Regions from separate parts of the Alteromonas sp. BL110 genome, predicted to be linked through region 3. Evidence: predicted binding sites of a transcription regulator. Region 3 holds the regulator's gene; each other region holds the start of a gene.
The links. Region 3 encodes FliA, which starts transcription of late flagellar genes. Its sites were predicted from a motif close to CTAAAGNTNNNNNNNNNNNNGCCGATA; they were not measured.
Positions count from the first base shown of each region.

Region 1: a site for FliA is predicted at 3,880-3,906, ahead of D1814_RS04705 (DUF3530 family protein). Genes of this name have one in related genera too.
Region 2: a site for FliA is predicted at 5,052-5,078, ahead of D1814_RS04165 (HAMP domain-containing methyl-accepting chemotaxis protein). Genes of this name have one in related genera too.

Region 1 is NZ_CP031967.1:1,091,885-1,099,528, forward strand. It holds gene D1814_RS04690 (M1 family metallopeptidase) at 1-52, shown strand, start outside; gene rapA (RNA polymerase-associated protein RapA) at 160-3,033, shown strand; gene rluA (bifunctional tRNA pseudouridine(32) synthase/23S rRNA pseudouridine(746) synthase RluA) at 3,084-3,800, shown strand; gene D1814_RS04705 (DUF3530 family protein) at 3,993-4,880, shown strand; gene D1814_RS04710 (hypothetical protein) at 5,024-5,347, shown strand; gene D1814_RS04715 (AmpG family muropeptide MFS transporter) at 5,450-6,796, shown strand; gene D1814_RS04720 (response regulator) at 6,902-7,644, shown strand, end outside.
Region 2 is NZ_CP031967.1:952,666-960,309, reverse strand. It holds gene acnB (bifunctional aconitate hydratase 2/2-methylisocitrate dehydratase) at 1-876, shown strand, start outside; gene D1814_RS04175 (DUF192 domain-containing protein) at 949-1,398, shown strand; gene lysC (lysine-sensitive aspartokinase 3) at 1,457-2,806, shown strand; gene D1814_RS04165 (HAMP domain-containing methyl-accepting chemotaxis protein) at 2,883-4,907, opposite strand; gene D1814_RS04160 (symmetrical bis(5'-nucleosyl)-tetraphosphatase) at 5,192-6,019, opposite strand; gene apaG (Co2+/Mg2+ efflux protein ApaG) at 6,027-6,401, opposite strand; gene rsmA (16S rRNA (adenine(1518)-N(6)/adenine(1519)-N(6))-dimethyltransferase RsmA) at 6,410-7,237, opposite strand; gene pdxA (4-hydroxythreonine-4-phosphate dehydrogenase PdxA) at 7,234-7,644, opposite strand, start outside.
Region 3 is NZ_CP031967.1:602,867-610,510, forward strand. It holds gene D1814_RS02685 (chemotaxis protein CheW) at 1-384, opposite strand, end outside; gene D1814_RS02690 (ParA family protein) at 392-1,156, opposite strand; gene D1814_RS02695 (protein-glutamate methylesterase/protein-glutamine glutaminase) at 1,185-2,315, opposite strand; gene D1814_RS02700 (chemotaxis protein CheA) at 2,344-4,578, opposite strand; gene D1814_RS02705 (protein phosphatase CheZ) at 4,591-5,346, opposite strand; gene cheY (chemotaxis response regulator CheY) at 5,381-5,764, opposite strand; gene D1814_RS02715 (RNA polymerase sigma factor FliA) at 5,801-6,532, opposite strand; gene D1814_RS02720 (MinD/ParA family protein) at 6,529-7,395, opposite strand; gene flhF (flagellar biosynthesis protein FlhF) at 7,401-7,644, opposite strand, start outside.

The DNA.
Region 1 (7,644 bases), 490 kb from region 3:
TGATGCTTTAAAAGCCATTCAAGGAGTTGAAGCGCTATATCAGATGAACTAGTCCTTTCAACGCCTATGTAGTAAAAACGACAACCAATGGTCTAGTATTAATGACTTATCACAACGCAATGCGTACAATACCGCCCCCGAAAAATAGGTTGGTGATTTATGAGTTCAGATAGTCAATTTTTAGTTGGTCAGCGTTGGTTAAGCAACACAGAAATAGAGCTGGGGCTGGGCGTAGTTATCGGTAACGATTTCCGTTCAGTTGAAGTGTTGTATCCGGCAACAGGCGAAGCGCGAAAATACACGAAGCAAGACGCGCCGCTTACGCGACTAATATTCGAAATTGGCGAAACGGTCAAAAGCCAAGACGGCTGGGAAATGACCATTACTGAAAAAGAAGAAAGCCAAGGTTTATTTGTATATCACGGGCTCCGGGAAGATACCAAGGCCCAAGTGCGTTTACCTGAAACCATGCTAGACAGCCACATTCGCTTAAACCAACCTGAAAAGCGCCTGTTCAGTCAGCAACTAGACAATCCGAAATGGTTCGACTTACGGGAACGCGCCCTAGATCATCAATACGAATATTTGCGTTCAAGTACTATCGGTCTTGCCGGTGCCCGCATATCGCTTATCCCACACCAGCTACACATAGCATCAGAGGTAGGCGGCAGACACGCGCCTCGCGTGTTGCTTGCTGATGAAGTAGGGCTTGGTAAAACCATTGAAGCAGCATTAATTATTCACCAGCAGCTTAAAACAGGCCGGGCCGAGCGCGTGCTTATCTTGGTTCCAGACTCGCTTATGCATCAATGGCTAGTTGAAATGCTACGCCGTGTGAACCTTCCTTTTGCCATTTACGATGAGAGTCGTTGCGAAGCAATAGAGAAGAGTGAAGGATTAAGTGAAGGCTTAGAAGATGACGAAGCGTCTGCTACAAGCACAGTAAATCCATTTGAAAGCGATCAGCTGGTACTTTGCAGTATCGACTTCCTCAGTAAAAGTGAAAAACGCCAACAGCAAATTCAAGCCGCAGGTTGGGACTTAATGGTTGTCGATGAAGCCCACCACCTTGCTTGGTCAAGTGAAGCTCCCTCTGCCGAATACCTGTGTGTTGAAGCATTAGCCAACCAAACACCTGGCGTATTGCTACTTACCGCAACGCCTGATCAACTTGGTCACGAAAGCCACTTTGCACGCTTACGCCTACTCGACCCGGCACGCTTTCATAGTTACGACGCTTTCTTAGATGAAGAATCGAAATACAGCCAACTCGCCGATGCGGTAGCGCCATTACTTTCAGACGCCGAGCCTAACGACAAACAGCGCAGCAAACTTGCTGAGTTTGCGCCCGACGTTATGGAACATGCGGGAGACTTAAACTCGCAAGAAAATCGCCATGCGTTGCTGCATCAACTTATTGACTGTCACGGTACAGGTCGCATGTTGTTCAGAAACCGTCGCGCCAATATTGAAGGCTTTCCAATGCGTAAACTAAGCGCTTATGAATTGGCACTGCCTGAAGTTTATTCAGAGGCAGTTAGCGGCGCCGACTTAACCTATTCACTCTATCCTGAGCGTATGGCAAGTGTGGTTAACAGCTGGACTAAGCACGACCCTCGCGTTGAGTGGCTGCTAGACTTTATGCAAAGCGTTAAGCCAGAAAAAATTCTGCTTATTTGCGCCAGCGCTCGTACGGCACAAGAACTAGGCGAAGTTATTCGCACGCAAACCGGCATACGCCATAGTGTATTCCACGAAGGCATGAGCATAGTAGAGCGCGATAAGGCGGCCCATTACTTTGCCGACGAAGAAGATGGCGCACAAATTTTACTGTGCAGTGAAATAGGCAGCGAAGGCCGCAACTTCCAGTTTGCTCACCACTTAGTATTGTTTGATTTACCTATTACGCCAGACCTGCTTGAACAACGCATTGGGCGTCTTGATCGTATCGGGCAAACCCAAACTGTACAAATTCACGTGCCGTATTTAGCGAAAACCGCTCAGCACGTATTGTTAGATTGGTATCACGAAGGGCTTAATGCCTTTGAGAAGACCTGTCCGACCGGCTCTGGCGTGTTCGACGACGTCAAACCTTTGCTTATTGGTGCCTGCTTACATCCTGACGATATGAGCGCCCGTGACGAGCTTGTAAACATGAGTGTTACGCTAAATAGCCAACTGGTGGCACAGCTTGAAGCCGGTCGCGATCGTCTTCTTGAGCTTAATGCCTCTGGCGAAGGCCGTGTGGAGCAATTGCTTGAAGATATTATCACCCTTGATAGCGAACAAGATTTATCGCGTTTTATGGGCCGTGTCTTTGACGCTATTGGCGTCCAGCAAGACGAAAAAGGCAACGACTGCTTTATCCTTATGCCAACCGAATCGATGGTGAGTCAGCTTCCAGGGCTTGATCCAGAGGGTATGACGGTGACTTACAAACGCCGTGTTGCTACCACGCTCGAAAACGTACAGTTTCTTAGCTGGGACCATCCGCTCGTACATACCGCTATTGATGTAGTGCTGACCGACGTTCACGGAAAAAGTAGCATGGGCTTTATTGCTGAGCCTTCTTTGCCGAAAGGCGCCTACTGGATAGAAACCCTTTTCGTGCTGCATGCACAAGCGCCGAAAGCGCTTCAATTGGGGCGCTTCTTGCCACAAACGCCGGTACGCGTTTGTTTAGATGCGCAGGGCAATCCATCTGATTTGAGCTTTGATGTTAAGCGTAAAATTGGTCGCAAGATTTCTTCTCAACTTCTAAAAGCACTGCAGCAGCCGCTTGAGCTTGCTATCGAGAAAGCACGTAAGCTTGCCCATCATGAGGCTAACCAAAAGCAGCATGATGCTCTTAACGATATGCACAGCACATTGAATGATGAAATACAGCGCTTGCGCGATCTTCAAAAGCGCAATCCTGCTGTGCGCGATAGCGAAATTGAATTTATTGAAACACAAATGAATGCGCTCGATAAGGTCATTCAGGAAGCTGATGTTCAGCTAGATGCCATACGTATTGTGGTGAACAACCCGTAGATGCGAAATATTAGACACTAAAAGAACATCCTTGAAGTAACGAGTACATAATGGCAAACCCGAGTTTTGTTTATAACCCGCCTATGACGCCTTATCTTGATATTCTGTATCAAGATGAGGATATGGTGGTAACTCATAAGCCTAGCGGGCTATTGAGCGTGCCTGGTAAGGCTTTAGAGCACCGCGACTCGCTCATTAGCCGGGTGAACTCTGTATACCCCACTGCTACGGTAGTTCATCGGCTAGATATGGCGACATCGGGTATCTTAGTGCTGGCACTGAATAAAGAGAGTCATCGCCATATATCAAAACAATTTGAGCTTAGACAAACCAAAAAGCGGTATTTCGCACGGGTACACGGTCATGTAGCACAAGACAGTGGAGAGATTAATTTACCCCTTATTTGCGACTGGCCGAACAGACCGAAGCAAATGGTAGATTTCGAGCGCGGTAAGAAAGCAGTAACGCATTTTGACGTTGTCGAGCGTACCCATGATGAAAAAGGTTTGCCCTACTCTTTAATTGCCCTTTACCCCATCACAGGTCGCTCTCACCAATTGCGCGTGCATATGCTTGCTTTAGGCCACCCTATTTTAGGTGACAGACTTTATGCCCATGAAGAAGCATTATCTATGGCATCTCGCTTACAGCTACATGCAGAAAGCTTAAGCTTTTCCCACCCTACACTCAGGCATTGGCAGCATTTCCACATCCCTATTCCTTTTAGCCAGTACCAACCCAAAGCACTTTCTGAAAGTATTGAGTAGTGTGTTATACCAATCCGCATAGATAACTCTCACTAAGTGGGTAATTATCTATGCAAACTGGTATTGTCTATAGACTTCATTTCAGTTTTATAAGGTTCTGCCGATAACCTTTGTAGAATGCTTGGTGTATGAATTGATTTGATGCTGCCTCGACTGCGCAAATCAAAAATAGGTAAAGGCAAACCGTTTTTTATGAAAAGGCACGCTCTCCTTATAACATTTGCAGTTATCGTCTCGCTGCTGCCTGTGACGGCTCATTGTGATTTTTTCACAGATGTAAGTAATGCCTATTTGCCCGGTGAAGTGGACACGTTAATGGTAGGCGAAGACAAAGCCCCTGTTATTTTCATTGAGGCACAAACTCCGCTCCCTTTGGGTGTTGCAGTGGTACTCACTGAGCCCTTTCCATCTAGTCTTACTCTTGCTCAAGGTAACAGCTTAGCGAGTATGCTTGCTGAGAAAGGATGGAACGTAGTTATCAGCCCATTTAATTTGTCGACAAACTTACCATCAGTTCTAACTACTGAAGAACAAACCAGTGAAGCGCGAGCAGAAAGCGCATCTCCATCGATGGATAGCGAATCAATCATCCACCCTAGAAGTGATCAACTGACTCAGTACCTTGACTTTGAATCAACGACGACGGCACTAACCCTGCAACTCAGTGCTTTAGATAATTATTTGCAAGATAAAACCGGATACCGCATGGTCATTGCGCAAGGAATGCTTGCTTCGGCCTACTTGACTGCAATAGAAGTGCAGCCTGGTTTACAACCAGACTCGCTTGTCGCTATATCGCCATTTTGGCCACAAGAAAAAACAAATAACTTAGTGATTGATACTATCGCGAAAGCGAGCTTTCCTATTCTTGACCTGTCTTTAATAAACTTTAACGACTGGGAAGCAAGCACCGCACTGAAAAGAAAGGTTCGCGCAAAAAACGAACTAAAGTTGCATTATAGACAAGTCCACCTGCCAAATAATTCTTTAACCTTTAGTATAAAAGAAATCAACAAAACTCCAAACATTCATATAGTTGCAAATACCATCATAGGCTGGACCAGACATCTAGGCTGGTAATTCCTCTATCTTAGGATTAGGCTAAATCAGTATCCAAAACAGTTACCTACCCATATTCAGACGAATAATGGGATGTTGTAGTCAATGGTAATCATGTTATGGGCTATACTATTTTTTAGCAAACAACGGCGGTTGAGTGACTTGTGAATGTTCAGGAATTTGTAGATAACAAAGCGAAACAGCTGTGTTTCTATTTGAGAGCATTTTGGCACGGAGAGCTTCCTATCGAGGAGATCGAGCTATTCTTTTGGGATAGCATGGAAGAATGGGGGCAAATTGAATGCACACTAACCCAGCCATATACGCAAAAAGAGCGTGTTTTTTGGCATTTGCTTCATCAAGTGCATTACTGGAATGAAGATAAACTAACAAAGGACCAGTTTCTTGTTGATGAGTTGACAAACTGCGTTAATTTTCTGGAAGGTTTAGGGCATTGTCCTCTAGACTGTGTCGGTATACGTCCGTGAACACGGTTCACACCGTGGCTCACCTCACACTATTAGCTTCTCCTGCTTACCTCTAATTTATTGATATCGCCTTCACAGTTTTATTGCTAAACACAGTAGTTCGTGGCTCAATACCCTTTTGAGTTACCGCTGAAGGCCGAAGTATTGCTTACTGCATTAAAAACGTTCAACGACAAACGCTACCTAACGATTTTTCTATTTGGCATTTCCAGTGGTTTTCCTTGGATCATGATTGGTTCAGTGTTATCGGCTTGGCTAAAAGATGAAGGTTTATCGCGTTCGGCAATTGGTCTTTTTGGTATTATCTTCGCCACCTACTCATTTAATTTTCTATGGTCGCCTCTTGTCGATAAGCTTAAGCCACCCTTGTTAGGACAACGGCGCGGCTGGATCTTTTTGATGCAAAGCGGTGTTGTTTTACTGTGTCTGGCCATGTCCCAACTTACCGCAAACCAAGACTTATTCTACGTAGCCTTAATTGGTTTATTAATTGCCATTGCTTCTGCCACCCAAGATATTGCTATTGATGGATTTCGTATTGATTGCATTGAAAAAGAAGATAAAGATGGTATGTCTGCTGCTTCATCTGTGGCAACAGCCGGGTGGTGGACGGGCTATGGTGGCCTTGGCGCTATCCCCTTTTTCTTGGCCGACCTCACTTCTTGGACATGGCCAGATATTTACTTATTGCTTGGCGTTATCATGGCTTCTTTGGCAATAGCTACCGCCTTCGCAAACGAACCCGCTGTTAATAGGGAAGCCTTGCTGGAGAAGGTAACGAGTCCAGACGCTAATAAATCTGCTGTAATTAACTGGATAAGCACAACACTCATAACACCATTTTCGGAGTTCTTTAACCGAAACGGTGTAAAGCTGGCCGCTTCATTCTTGTTGTTTATTTTTCTTTTTAAAATTGGTGAAGCTTTTTTAGGTCGTATGAGCATTGTCTTCTACAAAGAAGTCGGTTTTTCCAATAGCGATATCGCCACTTACTCAAAGTTACTTAACTGGTGGGTGACCATTATATTCTCTCTACTTGGCGGGTTAGTAAACATTCGCTATGGCATTTACCGAGGGCTGATGATTGCGGGTGTCGCCATGGCGGCTTCAAACCTACTCTTTGCTCTTATCGCACAGACTGGACCTTCAACTTCACTGTTAGCCATCACAGTAATTGTCGATGGTTTTACCGGAGCATGGAGCACTGTTGCTATGGTCGCCTTTATATCGCTATTATGTAACCGCGCTTTTAGCGCAACACAATATGCACTTATGGCCTCACTAAGTGTTGCAGGACGAACATTAGTTGCTTCTAGCAGTGGTTTGGTTGTTGATAGCCTTAACGGAAACTGGAGTTTGTTTTTCATTTTGACAGCTGTCATGGTGATGCCTAGCCTTTGCTTTTTATATTCAATAAGGGAGCATATAAAGCGCGTTGAAGCGCCATAAATTCCTTACATTTCCAAGCAATCTACATTTAGTTACCTTGCAAGTTTGAGTTAGTTGCCTACATTTAAAGAAGGTAGTAAATGCAAACTCTTGCAAGGAAGGAAATTGAGCGCAAACAAGGCTGATCCACCGCAACGTAAGTCATCATTGGTATCCACCGCTTTTACCTCTTCAAAAGTAAACGCTACGGCAATGTTTTTCGGTGTCATTATTATCTCAATTTTGTTTGCGCTGAACATCGAACAGCAGTCTTTTATCACTAACCTCAAGCAAAAGAGTGATTTAGAAGACAGTATAATCACCGCTGAATATCGAATTCGCCAATTCAACAGCCATACGCAAAGTAATAATGGCACTCATACCGCTTTAGCCCATCAATTACAGGTAACGTACCAAGGATTAAATCGATATCTACAAGACAGATGGAGGGTCAGCAGCGCTCTAGCCCCCGTTTCTAAAGAAGAGTTTACAAAAGCATATAGTGGCTTAAATAGAGCCACAGCCGAAGAAAGCGCCAAAATAACGCAAATATTGCTATACACGCTTATAGTGCTCCCCCCTACTGAAATGAAACCCTATATCGATGATGGCTTTAGCCTTCTTCCTCTTCTAACTACCTTACAAACGGACGAAAATGCGGCGCTACTCCGAATCCAGGGCCTGCGTAAAAAGATGTTGATAACTACCTTACTTGGCGCGGTTGTTCTGGCTCTTTGGTATCTTGGTGCTTGGCTTGCTAGCAAAAGCACACCCAAGAAATCTCTGCGAAAGCTCAACAAGTCAAATGTACGGCTTGAGTTTGCTGATAATGGACAAGACTTGCAGAACAAAGAATTTTTGAAGCTTAT
Region 2 (7,644 bases), 350 kb from region 3:
GAAATCGAAGGGTTGGAAAACCTCACTGTAGAACAGGCGTTTGAGTTGTCTGATGCGTCAGCAGAACGTTCAGCTGCAGGTTGTACTATCAACCTTTCTGAAGAGTCGATTGCAGAATACTTGCGTTCAAACATAACCATGCTTCGCTGGATGATCAACGAAGGTTATGGCGACCCTCGTACGCTAGAGCGCCGCGCGCAGAAAATGGAAGAGTGGCTAGCGAACCCAGAATTAATGCGCGCCGATGCGGATGCTGAATATGCCGAGGTTATTGAAATAGACCTTAACGACATTAAAGAGCCTATCGTGTGCTGCCCAAATGATCCTGACGATGCGAAAACCTTATCTGACGTTGCGGGCGACAAGGTAGATGAGGTATTCATTGGTTCATGTATGACAAACATTGGCCACTTCCGTGCAGCCGGTAAGTTACTTGAGCAATACAATAAAACACTTCCAACCCGTTTATGGATGTCGCCACCCACTAAGATGGATAAGGCCCAGCTAATGGAAGAGGGCTATTACAACATTTACGGTCGCGTGGGCGTACGCACCGAGATGCCGGGGTGTTCACTTTGTATGGGCAACCAAGCAAGGGTAGATGCAGGCGCCACAGTGCTTTCAACATCAACCCGTAACTTCCCTAACCGTTTAGGTGATGGAGCCAATGTGTATCTAACCTCAGCAGAGCTTGCCGCGGTTGGTGCCATTGTGGGGCGCATTCCAACTGCCGAAGAATACATGGAATACGCCAGCAAAATTAACGCAATGTCGGGAGAAGTATTCCGCTACTTAAACTTCGACAAAATGCCTAGCTTTAAAAAGGCGGAAGAAGAAGCTAAAGCGCGCATTATTCCAACGTTGAATGTTGCTTAAAATAGTGTATAAACTACAAAGCCGGTTGCCTTAGTGGTGACCGGCTTTTTTTATGGCGAAAAGGAATGTCTAATGGGAAAATCTTTCTTTATTGTTGCTGCACTTGTATTAACCTTAGGGTGTGCAAAAGCGCAGGTGGACCCTGTATCGTCACTGAATTCAGTGGACTTCGAGTCTATTACACTGGAGATAGGTGGCAAGCGCTATGAAGTTGAGTATGCCAATACCTTTGAGCAACGCGCGCAGGGCCTTATGTTCCGCAAAGCCTTGTGCGAAGACTGCGGTATGTTTTTTAAGTTTTCTAGCCCCAAATTTGCGGGCATGTGGATGAAAAACACCTTTGTTCCCCTAGACGTAGCATTTATCGACAGAAATGGCGTAATAACGGATATAAAACCTCTCACTCCCCATAGTTTGGAGTCGGTCGGATCATCGAAAGAGGTACTTTACGCGTTGGAAATGAACCAAGGGTGGTTTGCCGAGAATAATATAAAAGTAGGCGACCAAATAACGATTGATTAACCGTGTGAAGCGCGGTTGTCGCTAGCGAAAAGCTAGTTTTATTCTGGAGTTAAATATAGTGACAAATGCCTTATCGATAGCTAAGTTCGGTGGAACTAGCGTAGCGAATTACGAAGTAATGCAAAACTGCGCCCGAATTGTTGCCGGTAATGAAAAAACACGCATTGTGGTAGTCAGTGCTTCAGCTGGGGTAACAAATCACCTTGTTAGCTTAGCGCATACGCCAATGACGCAACAGCAAATCGAAGAAACCTGCCAAGCCATTGTGGATATAGAACACGCTATCCTAAATAAGCTTGACGACAAAGATGCAGTAGAGCCTAAACTTAACGATTTGCTAGAAGAAATGCGCAGCTTAGCGTTTCACGAAGAGATACTTCACCGCGATGATTTAAAAGATCAGTTGCTATCTATGGGTGAGCGAATGTCTTCACTGATGTTCTCTTCAGTGCTTGCAGAGCAAGGCGTGAAAACCATGAACTTTGATGTTCGCAAAGTACTTCGTACGGACAGCGAGTTCGGTGAAGGCGCGCCTCAAATAGATGAAATTGAAAAACTTGCTAAACAGCTGCTGGCCCCTGAAATCAAAGAGGCTATTGTAGTTACACAAGGTTTTGTTGGTGCAGATGAAGAAGGTCGTACAACAACCCTTGGTCGTGGTGGCTCTGATTTTACGGCTGCACTGCTTGCAGAAGCGCTTGATGCAGAATCCTGTGAGATCTGGACTGATGTAACCGGGGTTTACACAACTGATCCCCGCATTACACCTGCTGCCCACCCACTGCCTGAACTAAGCTTCGAAGAAGCAGCGGAAATGGCGACATTCGGTGCCAAGGTACTCCACCCTGCAACTATGGAGCCTGCGCTTCGCAAGGATATTAAAGTGTTCGTAGGTTCTAGCAAAGAGCCTGAAAAGGGCGGCACGTGGATTGTTCGAGATTGCGAGCACGAGCCTCCGTACCGTGCTATCACTCGTCGTAAAGAGCAAGTAATGGTGACAGTGAAAACACCGAAAATGATGTACGCGCAAGGGTTTCTACAGCAGGTATTTGCTATTATCGCTAAGCATAAGCTGAGTGTCGATTTGGTTACAACGTCGGAAATCTCGGTATCCTTTACCCTAGATAACCCAGCGAACTCTGTAGCTCAGCGTTTGAATAAAGAGACCATTGCCGAACTTGAAACTATCTGTGACGTTAAAGTGGAAAAAGGTTACGACCTTGTCACCGTCGTAGGTAACAACATGCAAACGGCTATTGGAGTTTCAAGTAAGATTCTATCTGCGGTATCTGATTTTAACTTACGCATGATTTGCTTTGGCGCCAACCCGCACAACTTATCGTTCTTGGTGAACGAGACCGACAGTGATGACGTGGTTCGCAAGCTGCATTCGGCGTTGTTTGAATAAGTACAATGTTTACGCAAAACGTAAAAAAAACGGTCGCCTAAAGGCGACCGTTTTTATTTGTATTATGCTTAAGAGATTAAACTTTAAACTGTCTGATAGACTGCTGCAGCTCTTCAGCAAGTCGTGCCACTTCATGACTAGATTCAGACGTTTGCTGTGCACCCGCTGTAGTCTCTTCAGCGATGCCCACAATGGTTTCAAGCTTTTCACTGATTTCTTGCGATACTGTATTTTGTTCACGGGCTGACTGCTCAATTTGAGAGCTAACGTCATGGGCTTTGTGAACCGCATCGGTAATGATATCTAGCGCTTGCGTGGCTTTTTCGGTTTGTGCAACACATGCAGCGGTCTGTTCTTTACCTTGGTCCATCACAGACACCGCTTTTTCAGCCCCAGCTTGAAGAACTTCAATCATGGCGTTGATCTCTTGTGTCGACTCCTGTGTGCGACTCGCAAGGGTTCTAACTTCATCTGCAACTACCGCAAAGCCACGCCCTTGTTCACCGGCGCGGGCAGCCTCAATCGCGGCATTTAATGCAAGCAAGTTAGTTTGATCTGCAACACCGCGAATAACGTCAAGAATACCACCAATGCTTGCGCTGTCTTGGTGAAGCTTATTGATAACGTCGGCTGCTTCTTGAACATCACGAGACAAGATCTCAATAGTGTTTTTGTTCTCCAGTGAGATCTGGCGAACATTTTCAGCTTCGGCATCTGCATGGCGAATTTGGCTAAGTGTATCTTCTGCATTTTGCACGACAAGCTGCGACGTAGAGTGCATTTCTGTGGTTGCTGTTGCTACTTGGCCGATTTGAGACTTTTGATCCTGAATAGAATGAGTGGTTTGTGCTGTCACTGCCGATGTCTGTTCCGATGCCGCAGCTAGCTGCTCTGCACGAACGTTAATAGCAGTAATCAGCTCTTTTAGGTTGCCAATAAGCGTATTACAGTTTCGTGCTAATAGCCCGAACTCGTCTTGTGCTGAATCGTCTAGACGATGAGTAAGGTCACCCGATGAAGCAACAGTAAGCAGTTCGTTTACACGATAAAGCGGACGTGTAATAGCACGCACAGTTACGTAGCCAATGAAGGCCGCTACGGCAATAGAGATGAGAACAACAACAATAACAAAGGTGTTACCCGTTGTGATAGCACCATTCACCTGGTTTTCTATATGAGACGCTTTTTTATCAGCAAGGTTAAGCAGGTTTTCAAGTGCGACAACCCCTTGGGTGATATTTGAATCTGATGCGTTAAGTGCTTGTTCAGCGTCATTTCTGCGCTCTAAGCGATCTACATGAAGCTGCACTACACCGTCGTTAGCTTTTATGGCGTTGATGGCGTCGTTTACTAAGTCGTTAATATCATCAAGTGTACCTGAGTCATCACGACCGCCCGCTGCTTCAACCATTTCACTTAGCTGGGTAACTACTTTTTCAACAACAAGGTCAACCTCGTTACCAAGTGTCTGTGAACGCACTAGCGTTTCGGTTTTGATATATTCGTAAGAAACAGTAAGTAGAGAGAGAAGCGAAGTTTCAAGCTGTCCACCAATCTCAGCAGCCCGTCTAAGGTTAGGGTCACGCTGAACTGCGTCTAGATCTGAAAAATCCAGAAGGTAGGTGGAGGCATCGTCTGCGTTATCTTCAGCATCGCCTAGTTTGTCTTGTATATTGTTACGCAAGTTGAGGTACATTTGGTGATTTTTGTACATGGTCTCAACATTAGTGATATACGCATCATAAGATTCACGAACATTGTTTAGCGTGCTTCTTAGCTCTGGCTCGTTACTAACGGCTTGTGCTAGCTTCTTATACTCATTTTCAAAGGTATCTTTGGCTGAGTCGAATGATGCTCTTTTGTCCTTAAGATCACTTAAATCTTCTTCGATATAACTTTCGAAGGTGAGTCGACCCATATTCAGGAAGCTTGCTTTAAGTGCATTACTGCCTGCTACCGTGGGCAAGGCAACGTCGTTTACTTCCTCTGTTGCAGAGCCTATAGAATTGAGGTTATAAAGTGACACAACACTTATAACGATTAGAAGTGCGCTAATCGCTACAAATCCCCCGATTACGCGTGTGGCTACCGTTATTTTCATCGGAACTCCTGGATGAGTGTTTTTTTATTTTTATCCCTAACGATATTACCCGCCTCAGCTAACAAAATATAGCACTTATAAAGGCATGCTTGCTTGAATGCTGAGCAGGTAACGAAACATCATCGTTACTTTCACAAGTAAGTGTATCGGCTACAGTGACTTAATGTTTATTTTATTTAGCACTTAAGTCTAATTGTTATTACTGGTACAACCAGTTAGAGCTGGAAAAGCTGGCTCTTATTCGGACAAGTTTCGTATCTGAAGACGTGAATACAAAAATGATTCTACGCTGGTACGCTAACCAAAGTTGAGGTATCTAAATTCAATAGCGTCATACTTTGCCCCCATACATAGCCAGTATCTAACCCAACAAACTGCGAGTTGTTTGTCTGGCCTGAAAGGGCGGCCCAGTGTCCGAAAATTACTCGCTGGCTAGCTGTGAGCTTTGTATTGTCTACTTCAAACCAAGGCCTTAGGGTGCTATTAGCAGAATTAGAAACGGTACTGGGATGAGACTTGTTGTCAAAGTCGAGGGTGCCATCGGTATGAACAAACCGCATGCGCGTACACGCATTCACAATAAAGCGCAGTCGCTCGTCATCCTCGAGTTTATCTGACCAGTTGTCGGGTGTATTCCCGTACATCTTTGAAAGAAAAATAGCGTAATCATCTGATTTTAGGATGTTACTAACTTCATCACTCAGGGCAACGCACTTATCAATAGACCATTTAGGATAAAGTCCAGCGTGAACCATTACTGATTGTTCGTCTATTTTCATTGCGAGCGGGAACTGACGCAACCAATCAATAAGCTCTGTTAAATCTGACGCATTAAGTAGTGGCTCTAATTTGTCTGATTTTTTAGCTTTGCGGATGCCGTTTACAACGGCGAGTAAGTGTAGGTCGTGGTTACCTAAAACACTACTAAATTGACTGCCAAGGGATTTAAGAAAGCGCAATGTGCTTAACGAATCTTCTCCTCTTGCAACCAAATCACCGACAGCGAGCAGCTTATCGTTTGTTTCGTCAAATTTTACTTTATCCAATACACGGCGAAGACCGTCATAACAGCCCTGAATATCGCCAATGACGTAGGTGTTACCTTTAGACATAGAAACCTTAATGAAGAATGCTTGGAATGGCTAGGCGAAATACGTTTATAGGAACGCGAAAACGCTCACCGCTTTCGAGTTCCATTACATAGTAGCCTTCCATATTGCCAACCGGTGTGTCAATGACTGCGCCACTGGTATAGTCAAAATGTTCACCAGCTTTCATTATAGGCTGTTTTCCTACCACTCCATCACCTTCTACTTCTGACGTTTTACCGTTAGCGTCGGTTATCTTCCAATAGCGACTAAGCAGCTGTACGGTATGCTCACTATTGTTTTCAATAGTAATGTGGTAGGCAAACGCGAACTGCTTGGAATCTGAGGGCAGGTGGTCAGGAAGGTGACGGGTTTTCACCCGCACCTTTATATCAAGTACATCCATAGAGGAACTTATTGCTCTTGTTGGTGCTCTTTCGCCGATACAGCATTAGCTATAGTGGCAAAGTCGTTAAGCGATAGCACTTCGGCGCGAGAAGTTGGGTCTATCCCTAACTCACGGATTTCTTCCTCACTTAAGCTGTCTTTCAGTGAGTTACGGATAGTTTTTCGGCGCTGATTAAAAGCCTGTGCGCAGACGCGTTCAAGGGTGTTTACCGACTCGACATCAACGGGTGGAGCTTGATGCGGAACTAGTTTTACAACGGCCGAATCTACCTTCGGAGGTGGCTTAAACGCACCCGGCGGCACATTTAATACGGGGATAACGTGGCAGTAATATTGCGCCATTACTGAAAGTCTGCCGTAATTCTTAGAACCTGGGCCTGCGGCTAGGCGGTTAACCACTTCTTTTTGAAGCATGAAATGCATGTCTTCAATGCAGTGAGCATGGTCAAAAAGATGGAACATTAGTGGCGTTGAGATGTTGTAAGGCAAGTTACCAAATACACGAAGCTTCTTGTCTTTTATTGGCATCTCTTTGCATAGTGCGCCGAAATCCATCGTCATCGCGTCTTGTTCAATAACAGTTAGTTTTTCGCCGTTAAATGGGTGATGCCGCAGTCGTTTGGCAAGATCGCGGTCGAGTTCAATAACCGTTAATGCGTCAACTTCTTCACAAACAGGGTCTGTTAATGCGCCTAAACCTGGTCCAATTTCTACCAGATTTTGTTCATTTTTTGGCGCGATGGCTGCAACAATTTTACCTATCACGTAGTCGTCGTGTAGGAAATTCTGCCCAAATCGCTTTCTGGCCGTATGGCCTAAATGTGTTTTACTCATTGTTGATGATGTGCAAGCTCAATGGCTTTTTCCAATGCTTTTCTGAAACTACCGGCGTCGGCCTCACCTGTACCTGCTAAATCTAATGCAGTACCGTGATCAACTGAAGTGCGAACAAAAGGTAACCCTAATGTAATATTCACTGACGCCCCAAAACCCTTGTATTTTAGCACGGGTAAGCCTTGGTCGTGATACATAGCTAGCACAACATCGGCATTTTCTAGGTATTTAGGCTGAAATATTGTGTCAGCAGGAAGGGGGCCGGTAATTTTAAGGCCCTCGTCTCTTAGTTCATTCAGTGCTGGAACAATAGTGTGGATCTCTTCAGTACCAATATGACCATCTTCACCGGCGTGCGGATTTAATCCACATACGTAAATGTGAGGTTCATTGATGCCAAACTTAAG
Region 3 (7,644 bases):
CTCAAAGAATAGCGCCTGAAAGCGGAAACCGAGAGTATCCTTTAGTGGAATTTTTAAACTCTTAGGAGCACTTACCTCACTTTCTTCTTCAGTCTTAACAGGTACATCAACCGATGAATGCTGCTTTTCGCTATCAATCGTCTGTGAATTTCGACTTTCAATTAGCGAAGAAACCTCTTGTGCTAACGCTTCTTCCTTATTGACATGCGCTTCACTATCGCTATCCGTTGAGACGAGCGTTGACTCAGCCATTCGCTGAGAGGCCTGCTCAAGCAATTTTGCCGTACGCGCAGTGACATCTTCAGGAGTTTCAGGCTCTTTCAGAAGACTGTCTAGGTATGCCTCCATTACTTCTTCACGGGCAAATGGCGATTGCTTGCTCATGGTCTTGTTATTTCTCCAATACGGCTAACAGTTTATCGTAGGCATTTACACCTCTTGTCTTAGGATACGCAGCAGAGATAGGAAGCTGTACCAGACTCGCATCCCTAAAATGAGTATCCACCGGGATGACACCTTCCCATACACGTTCACCGTAATCACTCATTAAACGCTTTCTCGACGCTAGTGCGGCGTTTGTTCGTTTATCGAACATAGTAGGAATAATTAGGGTATCAAAAGACTTATCTAATGAACGCCCCATTATTTCCATAGTGCGTATCATTCTATCTAAGCCTTTAAGCGCCAAATATTCTGTCTGAGTCGGAACAATAACCTTATCACATGCCGCTAGGGCATTAACCATTAGCACTCCCAAAACAGGGGGGCAGTCGATGATAGCAAAGTCGAACTCACTGGCTATTTTAGCAAGTGCTTTTTTTAGCACTAAGCCCATCCCCTGCTCGCTTCCCATGGTTCTGTCTAACGTCGCTAATGCCATGGTAGCGGGTAGCACATATAGATTGTCGAGCTTTGTAGGACTGAGACAGTCCATTACATTATCGGCAGTAATCTCGTTAGACTTAATAAAAATGTCGTAAACAGAATGGCTTGTCGCTTCTGCATCAATACCAAAATAGTAACTAAGCGATGCGTGGGGATCGGTATCTATCATAAGCACTCGCTTGCCCTTTTGAGCGAGCAAGCCGCCAAGGCTTACGGTTGTAGTAGTTTTACCTACCCCGCCTTTTTGATTTGCCACAGTCCACACTTTCATAATTACTGTTCCATTACTGTTCAAACTGCTATCGCATTTCGGTTTGAACGCAACTGCTTATATCATCAATATTAATGTTTTTACTCGATATATTAGCCACAGCGACAGCTTGAGGCATACCGTAAACCACACAGGAGTCTTGGTCTTGCGCCCAAATAGTCGCGCCCTTATCCTTGAGTATTCGACAACCCTCTCTACCATCTGCCCCCATACCCGTTAAGATGATACCAAGCACGTCGCCCCCATAGACTTTAGCCAGCGAGCTAAAGGTCAGGTCTACACTTGGCTTATAATTCACCTTATCAGACTGGCTTGCATCAACGATGGAAATTCGCTTTTTGCTACCGATAGATTCAAGCAACATTTGCTTTCCTCCAGGGGCAAGATAAGCGTGCCCAGGTGCTAAAATATCGCCATGCTCTGCTTCTTTCACTTTAATTTTACAGTTAGTATCTAAACGCTGTGCAAATGCAGTAGTGAAAGTCCCGGGCATATGCTGCACGAGTAAAATAGGGTAAGGAAAATCTGCAGGTAATGGAGAAAGCACTTTTTGAAGTGCAACCGGTCCACCTGTGGACGCCCCAATAGCTAAACATCTGTACTGTTTACCCGTTGCTCTCACTGAGGAAACGGTAGGCTGCTTGTCGGCGCCTCTATGACCAGAAAGCAAACCCGATGTTTTGAAAAAAGCTTGTTTGGGCGCGTTGTCAGGAAGTTTTCTCGTCTCTGCTGTGCGAAGAGATGGGCGCTTCACGCCCAGACCTCTTCGCGCGATCAACCTGACTTTAGTGCAAAGTAATCGCGACGCATCTTTTCTATCTTTGGCTATGTCTTCGAATTTCTTGGGTAAAAAATCGAGCGCGCCAGCTTCCAACGCATCTAGCGTTGCCTGCGCGCCATGATGTGTTAATGATGAAAACATTAAAATCGGCGTCGGACGTTTATCCATAATAGCCTTAACGGCCGAAATACCGTCCATAACAGGCATTTCAACGTCCATTGTTATTACATCAGGCTTAAGAGCTTCCGCTTTGTCTAATGCATCACGTCCGTTTCTTGCTTCACCTATAACCTCGAGTTCTCTATCCCCTTCGAGAATTTCTCTTACTCGACGGCGATAAAAAGTCGAGTCGTCCACGACTAGGACTTTAAAGACCATGGATTATCATTCCTGTTAATTCATCGCCTTACTTGATAGGTTTACGCGCGTACCGTTTGAGCAGGCTCGGAACATCTAAAATTAGGGCAATTCCACCGTCTGAAGTAATTGTTGCGCCCGCCATACCAGGCGTACCCTGCAACAATGCATCAAGTGGTTTAATAACAACTTCTTCCTGGCCTATCAGCGCGTCTACGACAAATCCAACTTGCTGCGTACCAATTTGTACCACAACAACATGCCCCTTTTCTTTGTTAATGTTTTTAGGGCCTCGGATTAGCCATTCGCCAAGGAAGAACAATGGGATTGCTTTTGAACGAACTATCATTGTTAGCTGGCCATCCACCGTATTGGTCTTCTTGATGTCCATGTTTATTATTTCGTTCACCGCACCTAATGGTAACGCAAAGGTCTGTTTTCCTACAACAATCATTAGTGTGGGTAGGATCGCAAGCGTTAACGGTACCTTGATATCTAAACGTGTACCTTTTCCTAACTGCGAATCTATATTGATGGTACCGTTGAGCTGGTTAATCTTAGTTTTAACCACATCCATGCCCACACCACGACCAGAAATATCGCTAATTTCGGTTTTAGTAGAAAAGCCTGGTGCAAAAATAAGGTTAAACGCTTCAACATCAGACATGCGAGCTGCTGCGTCTGCGTCCAATACGCCACGGCTAATGGCAATTTCTTTTAGCTTCTCGGCATCCATACCCTTACCGTCGTCTTCGATGGTAAGAAGAATATGATCGCCTTCTTGAGATGCTGAAAGCTGAACCGTACCCATGCGAGGCTTACCTGCCGCTGCACGGTCGTCCGGCATTTCTATTCCGTGGTCGACAGAGTTTCTCACCAAATGCACTAGCGGGTCGGCCAATGCTTCAACCAAGTTTTTATCTAAATCTGTCTCTTCACCTACAAGCTCTAAGGTAATTTCTTTCTTTAAGCTTCTAGCTAGGTCACGTACAACACGAGGAAATCGGCCAAACACTTTCTTAATAGGCTGCATGCGGGTTTTCATTACCGCACCTTGCAAGTCACCCGTCACTACATCTAGGTTAGCAATGGCCTTTGACATACTCTCGTCATTGCTGTTGATTCCCAAACTTATCAGTCTGTTTCTAACGAGTACGAGTTCGCCGACCATATTCATAATTTGATCTAAACGCTTAGTATCTACACGTACTGTGGTCTCAGCAGGTGGTGGAGCAGGTGCCCCTTTTTTATCATCTTTCTTGGCAGGCGCTTTTGGCGCAGCTGCTTTGCTCGCTTTTGCTGGACTCGTTGCACTAGGTGCAGGCTTCGCCTTAGGCGCAGCTGCAGCGCTTGACGCTGCTTGCTTTGCTTTTTGAACTGCTTCGGTAGCCGCTTTGTCTACATTAGGTTCAGGTGCCGATGGAGCAGAGTCTTGTTTAGTTGGCCCTTGACCGGAGCCGTGAAGCTGATCAAGCAGCGCTTCAAATTCATCGTCGGTGATTTCTTCGTCACCTGCACTATTTGCCGGGGCAGCTGCTGATGCTGCTTCTGGAGCGCTTTTTTCGTCCCCACCAAACTGACCTTTTCCGTGCAGGTCATCTAACAGCGCTTCGAACTCTTCATCAGTAATATCATCACTGTCTGTGCTCGCCGCTGGTGCTGTCGTTTGTGCAGGCTCTGCTTTAGCTGACGCCGACTTCCCTGGTGCACCACCTCCGTGAAGCTCGTCAAGGAGAGCCTCAAACTCATCTTCAGTGATTTCTTCTATACCGCCGCTATTTTCAGTGGTATCCGATGGCGCAGGCACTGGTTCGTCTATAACTAATTCTGGCTCTTCTGCAACGACCTCGGGCTCAGCCGCGCTTGCATTATCAAAAATGTTTTCATCTGGAGATTCTGGGCGGCTGAGTTTGTGTAACACATCGACGAGTTGTGCATCTGCAGGCTCTAAAGGCTCCTGAGCTTTCACTCGTTCAAACATTTCAACTACCACATCAGTGGCTTGCAAAATGATATCCATTAACTCAGGCGTTAGCGTTCGTTGGCCGTTGCGCATGACGTCAAAGACGTTTTCAGCACCATGACAAATCTCCACTAACTCAGTAAGAGAAAGGAAGCCCGCTCCCCCTTTTACTGTGTGATAGCCGCGAAAGATTGCGTTAAGCAAATCCGCGTCTTCAGGATTGTTCTCAAGATCAACGAGCTGTTCTTGTAATTGTTCAAGTATCTCTCCAGCTTCAACTAGAAAGTCCTGTAATATTTCCTCGTCAACATCAAACGACATGCACCCGCTCCCCTAAAAACCTAAGCTAGACAGAAGATCATCCACATCATCTTGACCTGAAACGACGTCATCTCGTTTTTCAGCATCAATAATTGGGCCTTCTGCCTCTACACCATCAACCTTATCGGCCTTAACGCTGGATGGTTTAGTTTGTTCTGCACCGTCACGTTCGCCAAACATAGTAAGCATGTTTACAAGGCTTTCTTCGACTTCTTTAACCAAGTCGATAACGCGACGAATCACCTGTCCAGTTAAGTCTTGATAACCTTGTGCCATCAAAACTTCAGTAAGTAACTGTGTAAGTTTAGCTGACTGATTCGAACCGTCTTCCAACAATTCGTCTAAGTCTGCACATAAAACCTTAAACTCACCCAACTCAATCTGGCGGTTCATCAGCTTTTTCCACTCTGGCATAACCTTTTCGATTCGCTCTGCGAGCAATTCAGCGATGGGCATGCTTGCCTCAACGGCATCCATAGTAGTATTAGCAGCTTTTTCGGTTTCTTCAATTACGTAGGTAAGGCGGGACTGAGCATCAGGGATATCATCTGTCGCCAAATTTTTGATGCGGTCGTCTATTTGAAAGTTGTTTAAAGCGTCGTGGAGTTGACGCGTTAGCTTTCCTACTTCAGCGAATAACTCAACGTTTTCTTTCATTGAGACAGCTTCAAGTAGTGCGTTAGCTGAAGCTTTGTCACCTTCTTCAAGAAAAGTGACAAGTTGCTTTGCTTCTTCTAACGATATTGGAACGTTTACATTCGTTGACATCCAGTAAACCTCATTTATCTGGTGAGCGTCTGGATCAACCTAAACGTTCGAATATTTTATCTAGTTTTTCTTTGAGCGTTGCGGCGGTGAAGGGTTTAACAACGTAGCCATTCACACCCGCTTGGGCAGCGGCTACAATCTGTTCCTTCTTCGCTTCGGCGGTCACCATAAGCACTGGCAGATGCTTAAGTTTGTCATCGGCTCTAATCGCGCGGAGCAGATCTATGCCCTGCATACCAGGCATGTTCCAATCAGTAACAACGAAGTCGAAATCGCCTTGTTGTAACATAGGTAATGCGGTGCTTCCGTCATCCGCTTCCTGGATATTGGCAAAACCCAAATCTTTAAGCAGGTTTTTGATGATTCGTCTCATGGTTGAAAAGTCATCGACCACGAGAATTTTCATGCTTTTGTCCAAAATAGCCTCCACTGAGGGGTTAATTGTTATTAATTTCTATTCTTCGTCAGCTTGCCACGATTTCATTCGTGATTTGAGTTTTAACATGGCTTGACTATGAATTTGACTGACTCTCGACTCACTTACGTCAAGAACCTCGCCTATTTCTCTTAAGTTTAGTTCTTCATCATAGTAAAGTGAAAGAACAATTGCTTCTCGCTCCGGTAATGTCGTTATTGCATGGGCCAGCGCTTTTTGAAATGCGCCCTGCATTAAATCTTCTAACGGTGCATCACTGCCTCGACTTTGCTCAGTAGTGATCACATCTTCCGACACACCTAAATCTTCAATGCCCACCAACTTTCCAGCATTTACTTCATTGAGCATCTGGTGATAATCCTGCAAGCTCACATTGAGCTTGTCAGCAATATCGGAATCTCGTGCGTCGCGCCCAGTTTCACTTTCCACCTGGGATATCGCTTCAGTTATCGCGCGACCATTTCGGTGAACAGAACGTGGCGTCCAATCACCTTTGCGTATTTCGTCCAGCATGGCACCGCGAATGCGGATACCTGCAAAGGTTTCAAAGCTGGCGCCTTTTGACCCATCAAAGTTTCTAGCGGCCTCTAGCAAACCAATCATGCCTGATTGAATAAGGTCATCAACAAGAACACTCGCAGGCAGGCGCGCCATCAAATGGTGCGCAATACGCTTAACCAGAGGCGCATGTCTTTCGACTAATTGCGATTTATCTGTTTGCTGTTGATAAGCGGCTGCCTTGCTGTTCAACGTTGACTTCCTACGGCTTTTTCTGCAACTAATTGTTCAATGAAAAATTCTAAGTGGCCACCGGGCTGAGCTGGAATAGGCCAAGTAAGCGCCCTGTTTGCTAACTTAGTTATCGCTACGGCTGCAGGAGAGCCAGGAAAAGCATCAACAATCGCAGTTTGCTTACGCACCGCTTTGCGAATATTCTCGTCAAATGGCACCGTTGCCACTAATTCTAGTGCAACATCGAGAAAACGCCCCGTCACTTTACTTAATTTGCTAAATAATTCCTGTCCTTCTCGCACATCGCGAACCATATTGGCCACAACTTTAAAGCGAAAAACACCGTGTTCACGGTTAAGGATTTTTATCAGCGCATAAGCATCAGTTAACGATGTTGGCTCATCGCAAACCACCACCATGATATCCTGGGATGCTTTAGAAAAGCTTAATACCATATCTGAGATGCCAGCCGCGGTGTCGACAATTAATACGTCTATTTGAGAACGCAGCTCGCTAAACGCTCTTATCAAGCCAGCGTGCTGTGTGGGTGAAAGTTCTGCCATTGACTGGGTACCAGACGTGGCAGGAGCAATCTTAATACCGTGAGGGCCGGTTACTAAAACCTCGTCCAACGTGCACTCACCAGAGAGTACGTGAGATAGGTTTTTCTCAACTCGTAGGCCTAACATCACATCTACGTTTGCAAGACCAAGGTCCGCGTCAAGAACCATTACACGCTTGCCCTGCTTCGCCATGGCGATAGCAGTGTTAAGTGTAATGTTTGTTTTACCTACGCCACCTTTACCACCAGTGACGGCGATTACTTTGATTAACCGTGATTGCTTCATTTTTCTTAAGCTACTCGCTTGATCGTCAATCATACTGCTTATGCTGTTTTAATTGCGTTGTTACCACTAGTATGATTCAAACCGTACTTTTTATAAAGCTTTGCAGCAGCGGAAACCAAAGATTTCGCTTCTGCAATCTTAATGTCTTCAGGCACTTTTTGACCATCGGTGACATAACTAACCGGTAGTTGGTATTCAACCGCTGCACTAAGTACCTCTCCTAAAGAGTAGCACTCATCTAACTTTGTGAAAATACAGCCACTTAGTTCAATATCGTCATAC